4 regions of the Bacillus mesophilum genome follow, and region 1 is predicted to be linked to each of the others. Evidence: predicted binding sites of a transcription regulator. Region 1 holds the regulator's gene; each other region holds the start of a gene.
What was found. Region 1 encodes CtsR, which represses protease genes until heat stress. Its sites were predicted from a motif close to ATGGTCAATAAAGGTCAAACA; they were not measured.
Positions count from the first base shown of each region.

Region 1 (5,950 bases):
TGGCGATAGCGAGAAGGTCACACCCGTTCCCATCCCGAACACGGAAGTTAAGCTTCTCAGCGCCAATGGTAGTTAGGGGCTGTCCCCTTGTGAGAGTAGGACGTTGCCGGGCAACATGGAAAAGCACATCTATATGGATGTGCTTTTTTTGTCGTTAAAATTCTAAATTGAAGACGACTGTTTAACTTCGAGAAACATGGGAGGGTCAGTGCTTGTAGTTGGAATTGGAGAAAGGGCCTAAAATGCCGCAAGGTATAGTCTTAAGAATGTAAGTTTGCTTAATTTATCTTTTTGCCAAACTGTGAGGGAAGCGAGAAGCAAACAGGTCGAGGAATCGATTGAGGAAAGGCCGGAACGTACGTAGTTGGTACGTGAGGACCTTGACGAGTGAGATGACGAAGAGATGTGAAGTTTATCGATTTCCGAACGATGATAGCGAGAAGGTCATACCCGTCCCTCCCGAACACGGAAGTTAAGCTTCTCAGCGCCAATGGTAGTTAGGGGCTGTCCCCTTGTGAGAGTAGGACGCTGCCGGGCAACATGAAAAAGTACATCTGTTTAGATGTGCTTTTTTTGTATTTGAAATTCTAAATCTTGTAGTTGGATTTGGAGGAATGGACCGAAACGCCCGAAAGGTCTAGTTATTGGAAGAAGTATATTCATTCTATTTCTACTTTAACTTTAAAACATAAAATCAAACATTTCCTTCCTTTTTCGAGGTTTGAAGAACAAAAATTTAGGGGAAAATGTTTAATGCTAGTTCGTTGCAACCTATTACATAGATCATGTATAATATAAGTCAAATATAGTCAAAGTCAGATAGGGGGTGGCCGGGTGAGAAATATATCGGACATCATTGAAAACTACCTGAAACAAGTTTTGAACTTGAGCGAGCAGGAGATTGTTGAGATCAAAAGAAGTGAAATTGCAGACAAGTTTCAATGCGTACCTTCTCAAATAAATTATGTTATCAATACTCGGTTTACAATCGAGAAAGGGTATATGGTGGAAAGTAAAAGAGGAGGAGGAGGTTATATAAGGATCATGAAGGTGCAGTCTTATGATTACGCACATTTAATTGATCAGCTTATCTCCATAATCGATTCACGAATAGCCCAGAATAGTGCTGAAAATGTTATATACAGACTTGTTGAAGAAGAAATTGTCTCAAAAAGGGAAGCGAAAATCATGCTAAGTGTCATTGACAGATCGGTACTATATATAGACCTGCCCTATAGAGATGAACTTCGAGCACGTATGTTAAAAGCAATGCTTACAACCTTGAAATATAAATAAACAGCAGGTTGGAGGGGAACCAATGGTTTGTCAGGAATGCAATCAAAGACCAGCTACCTTGCACTTTACGAAAATAGTAAATGGCGAAAAAGCAGAATTTCAGCTATGTGAAAAATGTGCGGCAGAAAAAGGGGAGATGTTTATGTTCAACAATGGACAGAACTACTCCATCCATAATCTCTTGGCAGGACTTCTTAATGTACAGCCAGCTTATCAGGGCAACAGCCAAAATGCTTTTCAGAATGAAAAGGTCATTCAATGCCCTAATTGCTCTATGACATATAAGCAATTTATTAAGGTTGGCAGGTTTGGCTGTGCGGAATGCTATGAAACATTTAGTGAACAGCTTCCTCCTATTTTTAGAAGGCTTCATAGCGGGAACGAAACACATAATGGAAAGATTCCCGCCAGAATCGGAGGAAGTATTCATTTACGAAAGAATATCGAAGATCTCAAACAGAAAATGAAAGAATTTATTGCGAATGAAGAGTTTGAAGAAGCTGCCTTAACACGAGATGAGATAAGAAAGTTAGAAAAAGAGCTGAAATCCGCTCATGAGGAGGGAGAATAACTTGTCGTTGGAGCGTTTTATTAACCAGGCGATTAGCTCCTGGATGAGTACGGAGGGACCGGATTCAGATATAGTCTTAAGTTCTCGAATTCGGCTTGCTCGGAATCTAAAGCAATATAGATTTCCAACATTGTTTGAGAAGGATGAGGCTGAAGCCGTTATTGATCAAGTCAAAAAACGATTAGTGCATCCTGGAGAAATAGAAGATAAGCGCTTGGAATTGCTGCTTATGGATGAATTGCAGCCGCTGCAGAAAAGGGTATTAATGGAGAAGCATTTAATTAGCCCTCACTTAGCGGAAAACTCTACACATGGTGCTTGCCTGCTATCAGAAAGTGAAGAGATTAGTATCATGATTAATGAAGAGGATCATATACGCATTCAATGCCTATACCCAGGTTTTCAGTTATTAGAAGCATTGCAGATGGCTAATACAATTGACAATTGGCTTGAGGAAGAAATTGATTATGCTTTTAATGAAAAGGTTGGTTTTCTAACCAGCTGTCCTACCAATGTAGGAACGGGTATTCGTGCTTCTGTTATGATGCACTTGCCGGGTCTTGTATTAACACAGCAGATTAATCGAATTATCCCTGCAATTAATCAACTCGGTTTAGTCGTTAGAGGAATTTATGGGGAAGGCAGCGAAGCATTAGGGAACATCTTTCAAGTTTCAAATCAGATGACGTTAGGTAAATCCGAAGAAGATATTGCCGAAGACTTGAAAAGTGTTGTCAGTCAATTAATTTCACAGGAAAGGTCAGCAAGGGAAGCATTAGCAAAGACTTCTAACATACAATTAGAAGACAGAGTTTTCCGTTCATATGGGACTCTCCTGAATTGCAGAATCATTGAATCAAAAGAGGCGGCACGCTGTTTGTCTGATGTTCGCCTTGGCATTGATATGGGATACATTGAAAATGTATCTGAAAATATTTTAAATGAGCTTATGATTTTGACTCAGCCTGGCTTTTTACAGCAATATGCTGGCGGACCTTTAAGACCACAGGAAAGGGATATCCGCAGAGCAACACTCATTCGGGAAAGATTACAAATGGAAAGCAAATAGTTGGGAGGATAATCATATGATGTTCGGAAGATTTACTGAAAGAGCGCAAAAGGTACTTGCATTAGCACAAGAGGAAGCAATCCGCCTTGGACATAATAATATTGGAACAGAACATATCCTGCTCGGTTTGGTTCGAGAAGGAGAGGGAATTGCGGCAAAGGCATTATATGCTCTAGGACTTGGTTCTGAGAAGATTCAGACTGAGGTAGAGAGTTTAATTGGACGAGGACAGGAAGTCTCACAATCACCGCATTATACGCCAAGAGCGAAAAAAGTAATTGAATTATCAATGGATGAAGCAAGAAAGCTGGGTCACTCCTATGTAGGGACAGAACATATTCTCCTTGGGTTAATTCGTGAAGGGGAAGGTGTTGCTGCACGTGTACTAAATAACCTGGGCGTCAGCTTAAATAAAGCGAGACAGCAAGTGCTTCAGCTTTTAGGAAGCAATGAATCTGGAGGCCATCAGGGCGGTGCATCAGCAAATGCCAATACCCCAACTCTTGATGGATTAGCGAGAGATTTAACTGCGATTGCAAGAGAAGGAAGTCTTGACCCTGTTATTGGGCGCAGTAAAGAAATTCAGCGAGTCATTGAAGTGCTTAGCCGCCGTACAAAAAACAATCCTGTTTTAATTGGTGAACCAGGGGTTGGTAAAACAGCAATTGCTGAAGGATTAGCACAGCAAATTATCAATAATGAAGTGCCAGAGACACTGCGAGATAAAAGAGTTATGACACTAGATATGGGTACTGTTGTTGCGGGAACAAAATACCGCGGTGAATTTGAAGATAGATTGAAGAAAGTAATGGATGAAATTCGCCAGGCCGGAAACATTATCTTATTCATTGATGAACTTCACACTTTGATTGGTGCTGGTGGTGCAGAAGGTGCCATTGATGCTTCAAATATATTAAAGCCGTCCCTTGCGCGCGGTGAATTGCAATGTATTGGTGCTACAACGCTTGATGAATATCGCAAGTACATTGAAAAGGATGCAGCACTTGAACGCCGCTTTCAGCCGATTACCGTTGATGAGCCGACGTCCGATGAATCTGTTCAGATCCTGAAAGGATTAAGAGACCGTTATGAGGCGCATCACCGTGTAACCATTTCAGATCAGGCAATTGAAGCTGCAGTTAAATTATCGGATCGTTATATTTCTGACCGTTTCCTACCAGATAAGGCAATTGATTTAATTGATGAAGCTGGTTCAAAGGTAAGATTGAGATCTTATACGACTCCTCCAAACTTAAAGGAACTTGAAGTTAAGCTTGAAGATGTCCGCAAAGAAAAGGATGCAGCTGTACAAAGCCAAGAATTTGAAAAAGCAGCATCATTGCGTGATACAGAACAGCGTCTGCGCGAACAGCTGGAAGAAACCAAGAAAACTTGGAAAGAGAAGCAAGGCAAAGAAAATAGCGAAGTAACGGTTGAGGATATTGCACATGTTGTAGCTAGCTGGACAGGAATTCCAGTTTCTAAGCTGGCAGAAACAGAAACGCAAAAATTGCTTAATTTAGAAGAAATTCTTCATTCCCGTGTCATTGGACAAGAGGAAGCTGTTAAAGCAATCTCTAAGGCTGTGCGCCGTGCACGTGCAGGATTAAAAGATCCTAAACGTCCAATCGGATCATTTGTGTTCCTTGGACCAACAGGAGTAGGGAAAACAGAATTGGCAAGAGCGCTGGCAGAGGCTATGTTCGGCGATGAAGATGCAATGATCCGCATTGATATGTCCGAGTACATGGAGAAGCATTCTACCTCTCGTTTAGTGGGATCTCCTCCAGGTTATGTTGGCTATGATGAAGGCGGCCAGCTGACAGAAAAGGTGCGCAGAAAGCCATACTCTGTTGTCCTGCTCGACGAAATTGAAAAAGCACACCCAGATGTATTTAATATTCTTCTGCAAGTATTAGAGGACGGAAGACTGACAGACTCAAAAGGCAGAACAGTTGACTTCCGTAATACAGTCTTAATCATGACTTCAAATGTTGGAGCAGAAGCTCTAAAACGCAACAAGTATGTAGGTTTCAATGTTCAAGAGGGAGATCAGGATTACAAAGATATGAAAGGAAAAGTAATGGAGGAGCTGAAAAAAGCATTCCGTCCAGAATTCCTGAACCGTATTGATGAAATCATTGTTTTCCACGCACTAGAAAAGAAACATCTGCAGGAAATTGTTTCGCTCATGTCAGATTCATTGACTAAACGCCTGCAGGAACAAGAAATCCAGCTGGATCTTACTGAAGCGGCTAAGACAAAAATCGCGGAAGAAGGTTATGATCCGGAGTATGGAGCAAGACCATTGCGCCGGGCAATTCAAAAGCATATTGAAGATCGTCTTTCTGAAGAGCTTTTAAAAGGAACTGTATTAACAGGTCAAAATGTTGTCATTGATGTCGAAGATGGCGAGTTTACCGTTAAGACAGCTGAAGCTAGCGGGACTGCAAATTTAAATAAGGCATAAGTTTATTGAGGTACACGAACGAATTTTCGTGTACCTTTTCTATAAGTAATATCCTTCTAATGACTTCAGTAATAATGATGCTGATCTGATCGTCCTTCCTTCCTTCCTTGTCCTCCTGTTTATCTTTTTATCTCTTTAGTTCTCTTTCCATAGTCTGTCTGTTATAGTTATAAATCATCAATAAGTATTTAACTGGAATCAATGATAATTGTTATATTTGTGAAATATATATAGAAGTATGGAAGAAGGGGAAAGTAATGGCAAAACGGAAAACGAAATTTATGTGTCAGGAATGCGGATATGAATCACCAAAATGGATGGGGAAATGTCCAGGCTGCGGTGAGTGGAATAAAATGGTGGAGGAAGTTGAAAAACCCGCTAATTCAAGAAGAGGAGCATTTGCTCACTCTCAGGGAATGGCAACAGCCTCGAAAGCTACTCCGATTACGACAATTGAAACGATATCAGAACCGCGGGTACTGACAGAATCACAGGAATTAAATAGAGTACTTGGAGGCGGTGTTGTTAGGGGATCACTCGTTTT
Region 1 is NZ_WBOT01000011.1:69,105-75,054, reverse strand. It holds rRNA gene rrf (5S ribosomal RNA) at 1-112, shown strand, start outside; rRNA gene rrf (5S ribosomal RNA) at 423-537, shown strand; gene F7732_RS21025 (CtsR family transcriptional regulator) at 835-1,296, shown strand; gene F7732_RS21020 (protein-arginine kinase activator protein McsA) at 1,319-1,867, shown strand; gene F7732_RS21015 (protein-arginine kinase McsB) at 1,869-2,936, shown strand; gene clpC (ATP-dependent protease ATP-binding subunit ClpC) at 2,953-5,406, shown strand; gene radA (DNA repair protein RadA) at 5,664-5,950, shown strand, end outside.

Region 2 (5,950 bases), on a different contig from region 1:
CACTTTCTCATATTTTTTAAAAAAACCGATTATTTGTGTCCCCATCCTCTGCATTTTCTCAGGAACAATATAATAGACAGATATCGGCGCTTCTTCATCCTTCCATTTTACAGAAAGCTGTTTGAGCATATTTGATTGCTTATACGCTTTTCCCCCGGATAATACATGAATGATTTTTACTGGAGATTTTATGTTTTCAATTAAATATTGTTCATCATAGGTATTAACCATTTCAATGACTTTACTGCTTTCCGTTTTATATGATGCCGCAAGTTCTTTTAACAATTTTTTATAAAAGAATTTATGTTCTTTCTCTTGGTTAAGGTGGTTTTTTACAGATAATATAGGGTTTATAAATACCGCTGAACGGATTTTATCCCCCATCACGTCCATTAACTTCAATGCGGCCAAAGCACCCATACCTTCTGCAATTATATGAACTTTATCATTAAGAATTTCAGTCCGTGTCACATAGCCATACAAAGTTTTCGCCATTTGAACCGCATCATCGCTTCCCCAGTTTCTTCCGAATAAATTGGAATAAAAGATCGTATATCCTGCTTCTTCGAGTTTATGAATTAATGCTGCTTTTCCTTCGTTTTGTGTCCAAAAACTGCTGTTTTCATCTACGAAGTGCCTTTCATCCCCGATAATTAATATACCGAAACCACTTGGCTTATCAGGGTAATGAATCATGCTCCATTCAGTATCCATCTTAAAGTTTCGGTGTTTCATTTCCAAAAACTCCTTTTATTTTTCGTTCATATTCAATGTATGCTTGGATAGTTGAATTGGCATGGGATATTACCTATTTTAGGAGAATACCAAAACATCATTAATCTCTCAGCAGCTAGACACTTGAGGTGTCGGGGCTGAGCAAGGCGCTTCCGCTTTTCTCTGTCCAGCTCCAGCGCCTAGCCCCTCGAGGTCTTAAGCCAATCCGTCCAGAAGGTTAAAGGGCAACCTTCTTGCCGTCTTGTCTTAAGCTTGTCGGGGCTGAGCAAGGCGCTTCCGCTTTTCTGTTCACATTCAAGTTTATTATTTTGGGTTGTTATGGTAAGATGTAAAGGGATTCAATTATGTAAGAGGTGAACTATTGATGAAGTATTTGTGGACTTTCATTTGGACATTCCTACTTGTTCAAATGCTATCGTATGTTGCAGGTAATATGCTAGGCGCTTCTTATGAATTTCAAACTAGTGCGATCCTTGCAGTTGCAGCAACTCTATTAATTTATGTTATTCCTGCCATCATTCCAGACGAGCCTGCAGAGAAAAAAGCGATTCATTAATTGTTAAAATATCGTCAGCCTGTTTTCAGGCTGACGATATTTTATTTGATAAGATTTTTTATTTCACGGCTACTGTCAGTTTATTTCCCTCCAGAGCAATGACAACGTCACTTTCTTCTTTTATCGTCCCAGAGATAATTTCCTTTGCCAGTGCTGTTTCTACATTTTTTTGAATATAGCGCTTTAGCGGCCGAGCACCATAAATAGGGTCATAGCCATTTTCAGCAATATATTCAACTGCATGATCCGTTATTCGTAAATTCACTTGCTGATCGGTCAATCTTTCTTGAAGTTCATTTAGCATATTTCTTACAACTCCATGTAAATCGGCAAGTGATAACGGTTTAAATAGAATAATCTCATCTATGCGGTTGATAAACTCTGGTTTAAAGTGATTTCTAAGCTGATGAAGTACTTTATTTCTAGTTTCTTCTATAATATAGTCACTCTCTCGCACTTCATCGCGTTCCAGTAAGAAATTTGAACCTATATTGGATGTCATAATAATCACTGTATTTTTGAAGTCAACCATTCTTCCTTGTGAATCAGTAATTCGTCCATCATCTAACACTTGAAGTAAAATATTAAAAACTTCAGGATGTGCTTTTTCAATTTCATCTAATAAGATGACCGAATATGGTTTTCGTCTCACTGCTTCAGTAAGCTGTCCGCCTTCTTCATAGCCAACATACCCTGGAGGAGCACCAACTAATCTTGACACTGAATGTTTTTCCATATATTCCGACATATCAATACGAACCATTTGATCTTCACTGTCAAATAACACTTGTGCCAGTGCTTTGGCCAGCTCTGTTTTGCCTACTCCTGTTGGTCCCAGAAATAAGAAAGAACCAATTGGACGATGTGGATCCTTAATACCAGCACGTGCTCTAATTACTGCATCAGACACAAGCTGAACTGCCTCATTTTGGCCAATGACTCTTTCTTGTAAGATCTCCTCCAGCCGAAGCAGCTTCTCACGTTCACCTTCTACTAGCTTTGCAACAGGGATGCCTGTCCATCTGGCGACGATCCCCGCAATTTCTTCCTCTGTTACTTCTTCCCGGACCAGCTTATCTGATTGTCCTTCATTAACTTCCTTCTCAAGCATCTTCAATTCTTTTTCCAGCATTGGTATTTTCCCATGTCTTAATTCAGCAGCGCGGTTTAAATCGTATTTATTTTCCGCATCTTCCAGGTCACGGCGATGCTTTTCTAATTGTTCTCTTTTCTCCTGTAATCGTTGAATTCCTTCTTTTTCGAGCAGCCATTTTGTCTGCATGCTTTTTGCTTTTTCTTTTAAAGCAGAAAGTTCTTCTTGTAGGATAACAAGCCGTTCTTTACTTACAGTATCTTTCTCCTTTTGGAGTGCTGCTTCTTCAATTTCCAGCTGCATGACTCTTCTTGTTACCTCATCTAGCTCAGTTGGCATCGAATCCATTTCCGTACGGATCATCGCACATGCTTCATCCACTAAATCAATCGCCTTATCTGGCAAAAATCGATCTGTAATATAGCGGTCAGATAGGGTGGCAGCAGCAATTAGAGAACGGTCATGAATATTTACTCCATGATGAATTTCAAACCGTTCCTTTAGCCCTCTTAAAATGGAGATTGTATCTTCCACATTAGGCTCTTGTACTAAAACTTGCTGAAACCTCCGTTCAAGTGCTGGATCTTTCTCAATATACTTGCGATGCTCATCCAAAGTGGTTGCCCCTATACAATGCAGTTCTCCTCGGGCAAGCATGGGCTTTAGCATGTTTCCGGCATCCATAGCACCTTCTGTTTTTCCCGCACCAACGATGGTGTGTAATTCATCGATAAACAGCAGTATTTTCCCATCGCTATTTTTCACTTCATTTAATACCGCTTTTAGCCTTTCTTCAAACTCTCCTCTAAACTTTGCTCCTGCAATTAAAGAGCTCATATCAAGTGAAAAAATCGTTTTATCTTTTAAACCTTCTGGAACATCTTTTCTGACAATCCGCTGTGCAAGTCCTTCAACAACTGCTGTTTTACCGACACCCGGTTCACCAATTAGTACCGGGTTGTTTTTGGTTTTGCGTGATAATATCCGGATAACATTGCGTATTTCCTGATCACGGCCAATGACTGGATCCACCTTACCTGCTCTTACCTCTTCGACAAGGTCTCTTCCATATTTTTTCAGCACATCATATGTTGTTTCTGGATTTTCCGAGGTCACGCGCTGATTCCCCCTTAATTGTTTAATGATCCCCTCTAATTTACCTTCTTCTTTAATTGATTCTCTCAGCAGTTTCCCTGCTTCCGATTTCTTCACTTTTAATAGTGCTAACAAAAAATGTTCAGCAGATAAATACTCGTCCTGCCACGTTCTCATAAGGTTTTCTGCTTCTGCTAATACTTGTTGCAGTGTATTTGTAATATATAAAGTTCCTGCCTTAATTCCGCTGCCGGAAACTTGTGGTTTTGTTTGAAGCTGATTTTCAATACTATGGATCAGCTGATCTGCATTAATGGATGCTGCTTTTAAGATTGATGAAGTTAATCCTTCTGTTTTTACAATAAGTGAATAAAGCAGATGCAAATCATCAACTTCCTGATGTTCTTTACGAACAGCTAAGTTTTGCGCATTTATTAATCCTTCCCGAACATGCTGTGTCATTGAATTCATATCCATTCGCACATCCCCCTTTGACCATTATTGACCTTTATTTTATTATATCCCATTTTTTACATATGTAAAGCCATTCAACTTTTCATTGAATGGCTTTTGCTGTGTTTTAAGGTTTGCGTTTGTATGTCCATATCCGGTTATGATTTGAGTTTTCAGGAAAATGATCACCCGCTTTTAGTTTGATCATTTGCGGATTGTTGACATTGCTTCCAGTTTCGCCGACTTCTATATAGATCCCATTGTTAGGTGCTGCCTGACCTGCTTTAAATTGTCGATTTTGTCCCAAAAGAATAACCCCCTTATTCAAATAAGTCTTTATTAGTATTGCCTTTACATCTCATTCAATTTAGTTAAATTATTTCCATTGAACTTCAAGCTATTGCTTTACTTATATACTGTTTTTATTGTTTAATGAAATGGTGTCATCTTAATACTGGAGGATAATAGTGTGACTGACTTTATTACTTTGCTTAAATATTTGTTCTTAGGATTACTTCAGGGCTTAACCGAGCCAATTCCTGTTTCATCAAGCGGACATGTTGAAATAGCTGCTTATTTTTTTGATTTAGATATTAAAGGAATGAGTTTTGCAATACTTGTTAATACTGCCTCATTAATTGCTGTCCTTATCATTTACAGAGAAGACATATATAGGCTTGTCAAAAATGGTCTCCTTTATTTAAGAACAAAGGATCAAAAGGCAGAAGCGGACTTTCGTTTTATAATTTATTTAGTTGTAGCTACGATCCCTGCTGGGGTTATTGGAGTTCTCTTTGGAGATTATTTAACAGGCAATATTAAAACCGTGGGGATTACCTTACTGATTACAGGTGTTGCTCTGTGGATCATCAGAAACCTTCGTGGTAAGAAAAATGATGCTACGATTACTTTAAAAGACGCAATTATTGTTGGTCTTGCTCAAACAGTGGCATTAATTCCTGGTATAAGCAGATCAGGAGCTACAATTGTAGCCGCAATGGGATTAGGCATGAAGCAGGAAACTGCCTTGCGTTTTTCCTTTTTAATGTATATTCCTGTTAGTGTTGGGAGTGCAATTTTAGGTTTTAGTGACATGCTGAACGATCCGGATATTTCGACCCTTGCCATTCCATATGCTATAGCGTTTATTTCTTCATTAATCGCTTCTTACTTCTCTTTAAAATGGTTTATGGGCATTATGGCTCGAGGCAATCTGAAGATCTTTGCTTTTTACTGTTTTATCGCTGGAACACTCGTATTAGTATTTTCCTGATTAGACCAAAAAATGCTCATTTCCCTATAATGGAAATGAGCATTTTTTATCAATAAGGTTATAATAGTTCTGATAAAAGTGCTTTCTGAACATGCAGACGATTAGCTGCCTGATTAAATACTGAAGAGTTTGGACCATCAATAACTGCTGCTGTGACTTCTTCACCTCTATGAGCCGGCAGACAATGAAGGAATAATGAATCCTGCTTGGCTAATGCCATTAGTTCTTCATTTACCTGATAATCTTTAAAAATCATTAATCGCTTCTCGTTTTCTGCTTCCTGTCCCATACTAGTCCAGACATCCGTATAAATGACATCTGCATTTTTCACACTCTCCTCAACATCGTAGTTTACAGCAATCTCTGCCCCACTCTTCTGTGCAAATTCCTTGGCCAGCTGTAATACAGTCTGTTGCGGTTCGTAGCCTTTAGGACAAGCAATAGTCATATTTAGCCCTAATTTAGCAGATGCGATTAATAAAGAATGTGCAACATTATTTCCATCACCGACATAAACAAGCTTGATTCCTTTCAGACTTCCCTTCTCTTCAAGGATTGTTAACATATCGGCAAGTGCCTGGCACGGATGGTAAAGATCTGTTAACCCATTTATCACAGGAATAGTTGCATGTTCTGCCAGTTCTTGGATTAATTCATGTGAGAAAGTGCGGATCATAATACCATCAAGGTAGCTCGATAGCACCTTTGCAGTATCAGCAACACTCTCTCCTCTGCCTATCTGTAG
Region 2 is NZ_WBOT01000006.1:13,526-19,475, forward strand. It holds gene F7732_RS16835 (lipase family protein) at 1-735, opposite strand, end outside; gene F7732_RS16840 (YjzD family protein) at 1,100-1,291, shown strand; gene clpB (ATP-dependent chaperone ClpB) at 1,350-3,956, opposite strand; gene F7732_RS16850 (YjzC family protein) at 4,060-4,245, opposite strand; gene F7732_RS16855 (undecaprenyl-diphosphate phosphatase) at 4,402-5,205, shown strand; gene argF (ornithine carbamoyltransferase) at 5,264-5,950, opposite strand, start outside.
Region 2: a site for CtsR is predicted at 3,968-3,988, ahead of clpB (ATP-dependent chaperone ClpB). Genes of this name have one in related genera too.

Region 3 (5,950 bases), on a different contig from region 1:
ATTAGGAGGACTTACAACAAATGAAACCATTAAAGCTTCTATTCATGAGTCTATTGTTTGCTTTATTACTTGCAGGCTGCGGCACGGCAGATCAGGCAGAAGAACCTGACAATAGTGCAGCAGAAACGAATACGGAAACAGAAGAACATCAGGACCATACAGATAGCACACAAGGCGATGATGCATCTGATGAATCAGATGCAGATGAACCTGCAGAGGATTCAAGCGAAAATGACAGTGACCAAGCAAACGAAAATGAACAAACCATTCGAGTAATGGAACAAAATCTTCAATTTGAACAAGATGGAGAAATGAAAGAAGAAACTGCATTTCTTACAAAAAGCGAGAACATGGACTATTCCCTATATGTATTGCCTGAGTTTGAGTTAACAGGTGAAGAGCCAAATAAAGATGTGCTTTATTTTAAAGAAGATGATCTACATTTTATGAGAATTGAGCTTATTCCTGAAGGCCAGGATGAAGCTATGCTGGAGGAAAATACAATTGCACAGCTTGAAGCTGTCAGTGAAGATGTACAATCAGTAGAGCCGCCTCAAGAAGATGCCTTCCAAAACGCAAAAGGCTTTGCAGCAGACAATGGTGAAGATGCTGTTTCAGCTTATATTGTTCACAATGATCAAGCTGACTTTAAAATTTCGATTTTCTCAAAAACTGGTGCTCAGCATCAAGATGCCTTTTTAAAAATGGCTGCAACAATCATGGAAGATTAATATTAGCTTGTTAACATTTATTAATAAGGCAAAAAGGTCATATCCTGCTTGGATGTGACCTTTTCCTTTCTCTCTCTTAGCTCCCTTTATGATTGATCTCCACGGAAGGGTTTCATCCATAAAACAATAATAAAACCAAGGCTCACATATCCAAACAATGGATACATATATGAAAGTAACGTCCCATAATTAATCATACTTGCAAGATAACTGATAATAAAAATAAAAGAGACAGTTATGATCGCCGGCACATTGATATATTGCCTAATTTGTCTCTCCAAGCCAAAAGCATTTCCAACAACAGATGTTAGAATTTCTCCATAAATAACAAATACAAAAATCCAATAAAACGAAGCTGCCAATGTTTTCATCACAACTGCCATCGGAATATTATAAGATTCTAAATCAGGAAGCATGACCAAGGCAGCATGACTGGATAGAAGAATTAACGTTAGTGCCCCACCTCCTAAAATGCCTCCCCACTTAATACTGCTATCATCTTTAATATCAGAAGCTACAGGAACTAGTACTGCTTGAGCAAGCGCTAAATTTAGAGCTGTATATGAGAAAGGAGAAATGACAGCCTTCCAGCCGTCATCCGTATACGGAATGTATACTAGTTTCTCCCAAAAGTCAGGAAGCTGCATGGAAAATAACATCATCAAAAAGCTAAAAGCAATCATCATCGGTACCACGAGTATATTAATGGCGAATAACCCTTTAATCCCACAGATAATGGTCAGCAATGAAATGGCAATCGTGATCAGGACACCGATATTCTTGGATATACCGAGCTGTTCTTCAAATACAGCACCTGCTCCTGATAGCATAACTGCACATACACCTAATAACATGATTAGCATAAAAACATTTAAAAATGAACCTAATACTCTGCCAAACAGGTATTCGTTTAATTCCTGATACGATTTTGCTTGGATGCGGGCAGCAATCCGCATCATTTTAGAGCCCATAAAAATAAAAATATATCCGCTCATTAAAATTCCTATTAAGCCAAATAAGCCGAACCGTGAGAAAAATTCAACAATCTCTCTCCCTGTAGCAAACCCCGCACCCACGACTGTTCCTACATATACAGCAGCTATTTGAAAGGCAGCAGCCCAATTTGTTTTCACAAGTATCTCTCCCCTCCTATTCAAATATATGTTGAAAGGGACAAACAATGACGAGCATTTATTCCTATGTAATGAATATCTCCTCTCCCTTAAAGTACAATCTTAGTAAACTGGAGCTAGTCACTTAACAGTTGCAGCAGCGGCTTGAATTAAATGCCAAGTAACTGCATGAAATAAATACCATAATCAAAATACTTGAAAGTCAATAAAGGTCAAATTATAATAAAGTCAAAGATAGTCAAAGTCAAAAGGGGGAAACTTATTATGAACTGTCAAAAATGTCAGCAAAACACAGCATCCATTCAAATGGTGTATCGGGTAAATGGAAATGAAACAAAGCTTCAGTTATGCCATAGCTGTTATGAAGCTGAAAAACAAAAGGCACTCCCTGCTTTTGGTCCATCATCACAGTATTTTTCGGGATTTAATGGGATGCCTCTAGATTCATTATTTAATCAAATGAAGAAAAATGAAAATATATCTGATACACAAAAAGCTAACCGCCAGCAAAACAGGAGCGGTTTTATTGATCAATTCGGACGAAACTTAACTCATATGGCAAAGGCAGGACTTATTGATCCGGTCATTGGCCGAGATGAAGAAATTAAACGCGTAATAGAAATTCTCAATCGCCGCACCAAAAACAACCCAGTTTTAATTGGAGAGCCTGGTGTCGGGAAAACTGCCATTGCTGAAGGTCTGGCACTGAAAATCGCTAATGGAGAAATTCCTAAAAAACTAGAAGGTAAAGAGGTTTACTTGCTCGATGTTGCTTCTCTTGTTTCTAATACAGGGATTAGAGGACAGTTTGAAGAAAGAATGAAAAAGCTAATTCAAGAGGTTCAGCACCGTAAAAATATCATTTTATTCATTGATGAGATCCACCTCTTAGTCGGTGCAGGATCTGCAGAAGGTTCTATGGATGCCGGCAATATTCTGAAACCTGCCCTTGCACGAGGAGAACTGCAGCTAGTTGGTGCAACTACTTTAAAAGAATTTCGAACAATTGAAAAGGATGCAGCTTTAGAACGAAGATTTCAGCCTGTTCATGTGAAAGAGCCATCCATCGAGGAAGCCGTATCGATTTTACAAGGATTAAAAGCAAAATATGAAGAATATCATGAAGTAACATTTAGCCAAGAAGCCATTGAAGCATGTGTGCGTTTGTCACATCGCTATATCCAGGATCGTTTCCTTCCAGATAAAGCCATTGATTTAATGGACGAGGCTGGATCAAAACTCAATCTTGAATTAAAACACCAGCCACATGAAGATCTGGAAACAAAATTAAAAGAAATTCATATTCGTAAGGAACAGGTTTTAAAAGAAGAAAATTATGAAGAAGCCGCCAAACTTCGAGAGGAAGAGCTGCTTCTCGAGAAGAAGCTCAATGACCCAGCTAATCCTGAAAAGTTAACAGTTGATTTGTCATTGATCCAGCAAATTATTGAGCAAAAAACCGGCATTCCAGTCGGACAGCTATTAGACGATGATAAGTCTAAGATGCAAAATCTAGAACATAACTTAACTAAAAAAGTTATTGGTCAAAAAGAAGCTGTCTCGAAAGTAGCAAAGGCAATCCGCCGCAGCCGTGCTGGTCTTAAACCTAAGAACCGTCCAATTGGCTCTTTCTTATTTGTTGGACCAACAGGGGTTGGGAAAACAGAACTGACTAAAACACTTGCTGAAGTGCTTTTTGGAACGAAAGAAAGCATGATTCGTCTTGATATGAGTGAGTTCATGGAAAAACATAGTGTTTCTAAAATTATTGGTTCACCTCCAGGCTATGTCGGACATGAGGAAGCTGGTCAGCTTACTGAAAAAGTGCGCCGCAATCCGTATAGTATTATTCTGCTTGATGAAATAGAGAAAGCTCATCCTGATGTTCAGCATATGTTCCTGCAAATACTTGAAGATGGACGATTAACAGACAGTCAGGGCAGAACGGTCAGCTTCAAGGATAGCGTCATTATTATGACGAGTAACGCTGGTGTCGGCCATAAAGAAACAAAGGTTGGTTTTGGCGCACAATCAGCTGTAAATGAAGCAACTATTTTAGATTCTTTAGGAGGATTTTTCAAGCCTGAGTTTTTAAATCGCTTTGATAGCATTATTGAATTTAAATCCTTACAGCCTGAAGATTTATTGAAAATAACTGAAATACTTCTTGCTGATCTAATTCATTCATTAAAAGAACAGCAAATAGAACTACAAATTGATGACACTGTGAAAGAGAAGCTGGCACAATTAGGCTATGACCCTAAGTTTGGGGCACGTCCGCTCAGAAGAGTGATCCAAGATCAGCTCGAAGATGTCATTGCCGACTTTATCATTGACCAGGAAGATTGCAAACGTCTGTATGCTGCTCTTGAAAATGATAAAATCTTGATTAAAGTTTAGTATTTCTTTTAATACGAATAAGGGCAGGCGCCATAAATAGCGCCTGCTCTTTTCATTTATTACAAAGCTTTATCGTCCACTGCAGATAGCCATTGATCAATTTCACTAACAACCGATTGAACACAGCCATTCTCAAATGGAGAGATTAAGTTTGCCTCTTTCACAAGACCTGTGAATGGAAGGCTTCCGCCCAGTTTGCAAAGGTGCAAATAATCTTTCCAGGCTTTTTCGTGGTTTTCTCGTGATCGTTTCCAGAATTGGAAGGCACAAATTTGTGCGAGTGTATAATCAATATAATAGAAAGGCGAATTATATATATGACCCTGACGCTGCCAGAAACCGCCGTTCTCTAAATATTCATTTCCATCATAATCTCGATGAGGCAGATACTTCTTCTCAATTTCTCTCCAAGCATGCTTTCGCTCTTCTGGTGTCGCTTTATAATTTTCGTAAACCCAATGCTGAAATTCATCGACTGCAACACCATATGGCAGGAACAATAAGCTTGAGCTTAAATGTGAAAACTTATATTTATCTGTATCCTCTTTAAAGAAATTCTCCATCCACGGCCATGTAAAAAACTCCATGCTCATTGAATGAATTTCAGCTGCCTCAAAGGTTGGCCAATTATATTCCGGAATTTCAAAATGACTGCTTTCGTAAACCTGGAATGCGTGACCTGCTTCATGTGTAAGTACATCTATATCACCAGAAGTTCCATTAAAGTTAGAGAAAATAAATGGAGCCTTGTAGTTTTCAATATAAGTACAATAGCCTCCGCCAGCTTTTCCTTTTTTCGCAACAAGGTCCATTAAACCGTTTTCGTTCATAAAAGCAAAGAATTTACCTGTATCTTCTGATAGCTCATCATACATCTTTTGTCCATTGGCCACAATCCAATCTGGATCACCTTTGGGAACAGCATTGCCTGTGCTAAAAACAAATCCCTCATCATAATATTTAAGCTGTTCAACACCAATTCGTTCGCGCTGGCGCTCTTTTAACTTAGTAGCAAGCGGTACAATATATTCCTTGATCTGGTCACGGAAGTTCTTTACCATTTCCGCATTATAATCCGTCCGATACATGCGGTGATATCCTAATTCTACAAAGTTTTTATACCCTAGTTTATGTGCAATCTCTGTCCGCAGCTGCACGAGTTCATCATAAATCCTGTCAAGTTCCTGTTCGATCCCGGCAAGAAAACCAAACTTTGCTTTACTAGCTTTTTTCCGCATTTCACGATCCGTTGACTCTGTAAACGGATCTAGTTGAGCGAGGGTTCTTTCTTCTCCCTCGAAATCAATTTTCGCTGACGCAATAAGCTTTGTATATTCAGATGATAATTTGTTCTCCTTCTGCAAATAGGAGACAATTTCAGGTGAAAACACTTTTAACTGAGCATCTGCCAGATCAAATAGCTGATTCCCCCATTTTTTCTCGAGCTCATCTCTGAAAGGTGAATTTACTAAAGCCTCATAATAATTTGTAATATATCCTTCAATCTGCGGCTGAACTTCATCCATAAAGTCTTGCTCAGCCTTATAAAACTCATCATTTGTATCAATTGAATGCCGAATATACGTCAAATTAGACATCGTCCCCAGATCATTCCGAATTGAATTGATATCCGTCATCGCTTTATTCTGCTCTTCAATAGTTGCAGCACTTTTAAATTGTTCTATT
Region 3 is NZ_WBOT01000001.1:227,364-233,313, reverse strand. It holds gene F7732_RS01200 (hypothetical protein) at 21-731, shown strand; gene F7732_RS01195 (YkvI family membrane protein) at 818-1,864, opposite strand; gene F7732_RS01190 (ATP-dependent Clp protease ATP-binding subunit) at 2,129-4,264, shown strand; gene F7732_RS01185 (M3 family oligoendopeptidase) at 4,324-5,950, opposite strand, start outside.
Region 3: a site for CtsR is predicted at 2,063-2,083, ahead of F7732_RS01190 (ATP-dependent Clp protease ATP-binding subunit). Genes of this name have one in related genera too.

Region 4 (5,950 bases), on a different contig from region 1:
AGTATAATAAAAGGAATATAAAAACGGCATAATGTGGGCTTTGGGTAATGCAGCCCGGTCATAAAGGTCAGGTGAAAGTAGTGCAAAGGGTCACCAATTGTGTATTGTTAAAAGAAAATAAAGTGTTGCTTCTTCAAAAACCGAGACGCGGCTGGTGGGTTGCGCCTGGCGGAAAAATGGAGCCGGGAGAATCGGTTAGAGATTCTTGCATTAGAGAATTTCGGGAGGAAACAGGTATTTACTTGCGCAATCCGAATATAAAAGGCATTTTCACTTTTATTATGAAGGATGGCGATAAGGTGCTGTCTGAATGGATGATGTTCACCTTTATGGCGCAGGAATCTGATGGACTTAATGTGGATGAGTCTGAGGAAGGAAAGCTTTCATGGCATAAGCTGGAGGATATAAAAGATTTGCCGATGGCAGCTGGTGATTATCACATTTTGGACTACATGATTCATGGAAATGGTATGATTTACGGGACATTTACGTATACACCAGATTTTGAACTGATCAGTTATAGGCTCGATCCTAGTTAATGTTCTATAAAAATCGAAGCAGTTTCGGGGGGGAATAATGATGAGTACGGGTTCAATAAATGAAACACAAATGGTTATTATTACAGGTATGTCTGGAGCAGGAAAAACAGTAGCAATTCAAAGTTTTGAAGATCTCGGTTTTTTCTGTGTTGATAACTTGCCCCCAACTCTTCTGCCAAAATTTCTTGAACTGATGAAGGAATCCGGGAATAAGATGAATAAGGTTGCGCTGGTAATGGACCTTCGCGGCCGTGAGTTTTTTGATCACCTTTTTAAAGCGTTAGACGAGCTGGCTGAAAAATCATGGGTCACACCTAAGATTCTTTTTTTAGACGCTGACGATTCGACGCTCGTAAGCAGGTATAAGGAAACAAGAAGGTCTCACCCATTGGCGCCATCAGGGCTGCCTCTTGAAGGCATTAAGCTTGAGCGCGAACTGCTTGAAGAACTGAAGGGAAGAGCACAGCTTATTTATAAGACCTCTTCTATGAAGCCAAGGGAACTTCGTGAAAAAATACTAATGGAATTTTCAGTGAATAAAAAAACCATCTTTACTGTCAATGTCATGTCTTTTGGCTTTAAATATGGCCTTCCAATCGATGCGGATCTTGTGTTTGATGTTCGCTTTTTGCCTAACCCGCATTATATCGACCATATGCGTCCCAAAACGGGGTTAGATGAAGAGGTTTCAAGCTACGTGCTGAAATGGACTGAAACAACAAAATTTCTTGAAAAAGTGACTGAATTGCTGAGTTTCATGCTTCCTCATTATAAAAGAGAAGGAAAATCACAGCTTGTCATTGCCATTGGCTGTACAGGCGGCCAGCACCGTTCTGTTGCGCTTGCTGAATATTTGGGCCACTTCTTTCAAGAGGATTATCATACGAAAATTACGCATCGTGACATTGAGAGGAGAAAGGAAAAGACAAAATGAACAGACAGCCGAGGATTGTCATCATTGGCGGCGGCACAGGACTGCCAGTCCTCTTAAGAGGACTGAAAAAGTATCCTGTTGATATTACAGCTATTGTAACCGTAGCTGATGATGGCGGCAGTTCAGGCAGGCTGAGAGATGATTTAAATATTCCGCCTCCTGGTGATATTCGCAATGTGTTAGCGGCGCTTTCTGATGTTGAACCGCTGATTGAGGAAATGTTTCAGCACCGATTTTCAACAAGCAATGAACTTGCAGGTCATTCATTAGGGAATTTAATATTGGCTGCCATGACATCGATTACAGGGAATTTTGTTCATGCCATTCAAGAGATGAGCAAAGTTTTAAATGTACGAGGCAAAGTGCTTCCGGCGGCTAATCAGAGTGTCATTTTGAAAGCGGAGATGGAGGACGGCACAATTGTGTCGGGTGAGTCCAAAATACCGTACTCTGGAAAGAGAATTAAGCGGGTTTTTCTTGAGCCTGAACAAATCCAGCCTTTACCTGAAACGGTCCATGCTATAAGACAGGCTGACATGATTATTATTGGTCCAGGCAGTCTATATACAAGCATCCTGCCTAATCTGCTTGTGCCGAAGCTAGGCAATGAGGTACGCCGTTCACGAGCAAAAAAAGTCTATATATGCAATTTGATGACTCAGGCTGGTGAAACTCATAATTACACGGCAAGTGATCATGTTAAAGCCATATATGATCATATGAATTCAGCATTTATGAATACCATTCTCGTTAACAAGGAGAATATACCTGCACACGTGCAGGAAAAATATATTGAAGAAATGGCGAAGCCTGTTTTTTACGATGTAGATCGGCTTCATGAGTTAGGACTTGAGGTAATACCAGGTGAGATCGTCAGCTATGAAGGCGGAATCATCCGCCATGATACACAGGAAGTGGCAGATATTCTTTATCATTTGCTTTTAGCTGAAACCAAAAAGCGTTTTGAAGCGTAGTATATACAGTGCCAATGTTTTTAATCTAAAACATTGTGCCAGGTAGGGGGTGGAGGAATGTCTTTCGCTTCAGAAACAAAAAAAGAACTGACCAATATTGAAACAAAGGACTGCTGCAGTATATCTGAACTCTCTGCCTTAATCCGGATGAATGGTTCTTTATCCTTTTCCAATCGTAAATTGGTTGTTGACATACAAACGGAAAATGCAGCGATTGCCAGAAGAATCTATACGCTAATTAAAAAGAATTATAGTGTACAGGTAGAGCTACTTGTTCGTAAAAAAATGAGATTAAAGAAAAACAATGTCTATATTGTCCGTCTTGCTGAAGGGGCAAGTACAATCCTGGATGATTTGAAGATCTTAAGTGAGGGCTTTGTTTTTACACATGATATCGCCCAGGAGCTTGTTAAAAAGAAATGCTGTAAGCGTTCTTACCTTCGCGGAGCTTTTCTTGCCGGAGGCTCTGTCAACAATCCGGAAACATCGTCGTATCACCTTGAAATTGCCTCTTTATATAAGGAACACAATGATGCATTATGCGAGCTTATGAACACATTTGGCTTAAACAGTAAAACACTGGAACGAAAAAAAGGCTTTATTACGTATTTAAAAGAAGCAGAAAAAATAACCGAATTCTTAAATATTGTTGGCGCTCATGCTGCTTTGCTGCGGTTTGAGGATATCAGGATTGTCCGTGATATGCGAAACTCGGTTAACCGTCTTGTAAATTGTGAAACTGCGAACTTGAACAAAACGATTGGTGCAGCACTGCGCCAAGTCGAAAACATAAAATATATTGAACAAACGGTAGGGCTGCAAATCCTTCCAGATAAATTACGGGAAATTGCAGAACTGCGTGTAGCTTATCAGGATGTAACACTAAAAGAGCTTGGGGAAATGGTGTCTGGCGGAAATATCAGCAAATCAGGCATTAATCACCGACTTCGTAAAATTGATGAAATTGCAGAAAAGCTAAAAGCGGGTGATATTACAATCCCCCAGTAGCGAGCAATAGGAGGATTGATTTTTTTATGGTGGAAAAACAGGTTGAGGTAAAATTAAAAACAGGTTTACAGGCACGGCCAGCGGCATTATTCGTTCAAGAAGCAAATCGTTTTTCAGCTGATATTTTTCTGGAGCGAGATGGAAAAAAGGTAAACGCGAAAAGTATAATGGGCTTGATGAGCCTGGCTGTCAGCACGGGTGCCACAATTACATTAATGGCTAGCGGCAGTGATGAACAAGAAGCGCTAGAGCAATTGGCTAAATACATTCAGCAAGAACAATAGAAAGAAAGGGCACATTCTTAGGAGTGTGTCCTTTTTCGTGGGAGATTTTGCGAACTAGAAGCTGAGGAGTAGATTTTGTCCAGCTGCTAATTTTTTGAATCTAATTTCATGAACAAAAAAGTGAGGCACATGTTAGTGCCTCACTCTGAACCATTATTTTGCTTCGTTTGGATTGCGGGAAATGATTTTGTCAATTAAGCCGTACTCTAATGCTCTTTCAGCTGTCATAAAGTTATCGCGGTCTGTATCCTTTGCAATCACTTCAAGCGGCTGTCCAGTGCGCTCTGCAAGAATCGTATTTAATTTTTCGCGAAGGAAAAGAATACGTTTTGCAGCAATTTCAATTTCAGTTGCCTGACCTTGAGCACCTCCAAGTGGCTGGTGAATCATCACTTCACTATTTGGAAGTGCGAAGCGTTTTCCTTTTTCACCGGCAGCAAGAAGGAAGGCACCCATTGAAGCAGCCATACCTGTGCAGATCGTAGAAACGCTTGGCTTGATGTATTGCATAGTATCGTAAATCGCCATGCCAGCCGTGATGCTTCCGCCTGGAGAGTTGATGTATAATGTAATATCTTTTTCAGGATTTTCAGCCTCTAAGAATAGCAATTGAGCTACAATGGAGTTGGCAACATTATCATCGATTGCACTGCCAAGCATAATAATACGGTCTTTTAAAAGGCGGGAGTAAATATCATAAGCACGTTCCCCGCGGTTTGTTTGTTCGATAACTGTAGGGATTAAATTCATTCTAATTCCTCCTTTAAAATTAAGGGATAGTGCAGACTTAATTCTGTAAGACATACACCATTTTTATGTAGTTTCATCATACACTAATGGTCAATAAAGGTCAAAAGAATCGCACCTTTAGGAAAGCGAAATCGTTCGACAGATTTTGATTGACCTATTTCTAAATACTTTTTGTGAACATTCCACTTTATATTTTACCCAACCTGTATATTTTTAACACCTTGTGGGAAAATAAAAAATTGCTTGCCTGTTTTCAGAGGAGTAAAGAAGAAAATAGAACGATCCTTCTAAACAAGAAAAGGCCATTGCTTTATTCAGCAATGGCCTTTTCATACACCCTCGGAGGGAATCGAACCCCCATCTCAAGAACCGGAATCTTACGTGCTATCCGTTGCACCACGAGGGCAGATTATCAAGTACTGTAAACACTCAAATTCCTTAAGCGTTACGAATACTAATTATAGGATAATATGAACAACATTGCAACATTCTTTTAGCATGTCTATGAGTTTGCTGAAATTGCTTCGAGAGAGAGGGGCAGAAATCAAAAATGCCGGTCCATCATTCAATGATGGATCGGCATGCTGGACAGGTGATAACTTCATTCTTTCTGAACTGAATCTTCTTGAAATCGTTCTTGGTGAAAGTCGTAAAGACATTGTACTTGTGTCCGCATAAGCATGTGTGCTGGTCCTTGACGACGTGTCTAATTTCTTTGTCCTTGCTGAGTACTGTTGGAAAAATCATTGTTCACCCTTCTTAAAGCAGTATTAGGCAAATTAAAAAGGAATGATCGACTTATATGCAACCCGGCTGCCATGGCATGTGTACAAGCACATACTTTAGGCCCGTGGCTTTGCGTCTTTTACTTTCGTAAAATTTGCCCAATGGAATAATACCATAAAATGAAAGATAAATCATTGTAAAATTTTGATTTGTAACAAAATAGAAATATAGAGTTTTTTTGGAAACGGTTTCTCTGGGTCTTTTTCTCTGTCAGTAATTATCCATACAATTATAGGGCTTCTTCCTGTAAAATAGGAATGAAGGGGGAAGCAGAATGGATTTAAAAGCAGGTTTATGGCAGCAGCAAACCTTGAAGTTAGCGATGACCCAGGAGTTAAAGCAGTCTATTGAGCTATTGCAATTTAATTCCCAGGAGCTCACTGCTTTTTTGGAAGAGAAGGCTCTGGAAAATCCCCTGATGGAGCTAAACTCAAATTTTGTGAAAACAATGGATCCCCGTGCACAGCGAATTAAAAAATCAAAGCTTAAACAAAATCAAGATAAAGAGAAATGGATTGAACAGCTTGCTGTAAATGTTCAGCAATTGGATGATTATCTGATTCAGCAGCTTCCAGCCAATCTGACAGAACTGGAAAAAAAAATCATTCTTCATTTTATATACAGTCTTGATGAAAACGGTTACTTATATAATATTAATTTGCCGCAGGTTGCCGA
Region 4 is NZ_WBOT01000003.1:447,123-453,072, forward strand. It holds gene F7732_RS11785 (NUDIX hydrolase) at 81-539, shown strand; gene rapZ (RNase adapter RapZ) at 580-1,473, shown strand; gene F7732_RS11795 (gluconeogenesis factor YvcK family protein) at 1,470-2,447, shown strand; gene whiA (DNA-binding protein WhiA) at 2,505-3,455, shown strand; gene F7732_RS11805 (HPr family phosphocarrier protein) at 3,482-3,739, shown strand; gene clpP (ATP-dependent Clp endopeptidase proteolytic subunit ClpP) at 3,893-4,489, opposite strand; tRNA gene F7732_RS11815 (tRNA-Arg) at 4,824-4,895, opposite strand; gene F7732_RS22645 (hypothetical protein) at 4,970-5,167, shown strand; cyclic di-GMP riboswitch class I at 5,290-5,384, opposite strand; gene rpoN (RNA polymerase factor sigma-54) at 5,550-5,950, shown strand, end outside.
Region 4: a site for CtsR is predicted at 4,576-4,596, ahead of clpP (ATP-dependent Clp endopeptidase proteolytic subunit ClpP). Genes of this name have one in related genera too.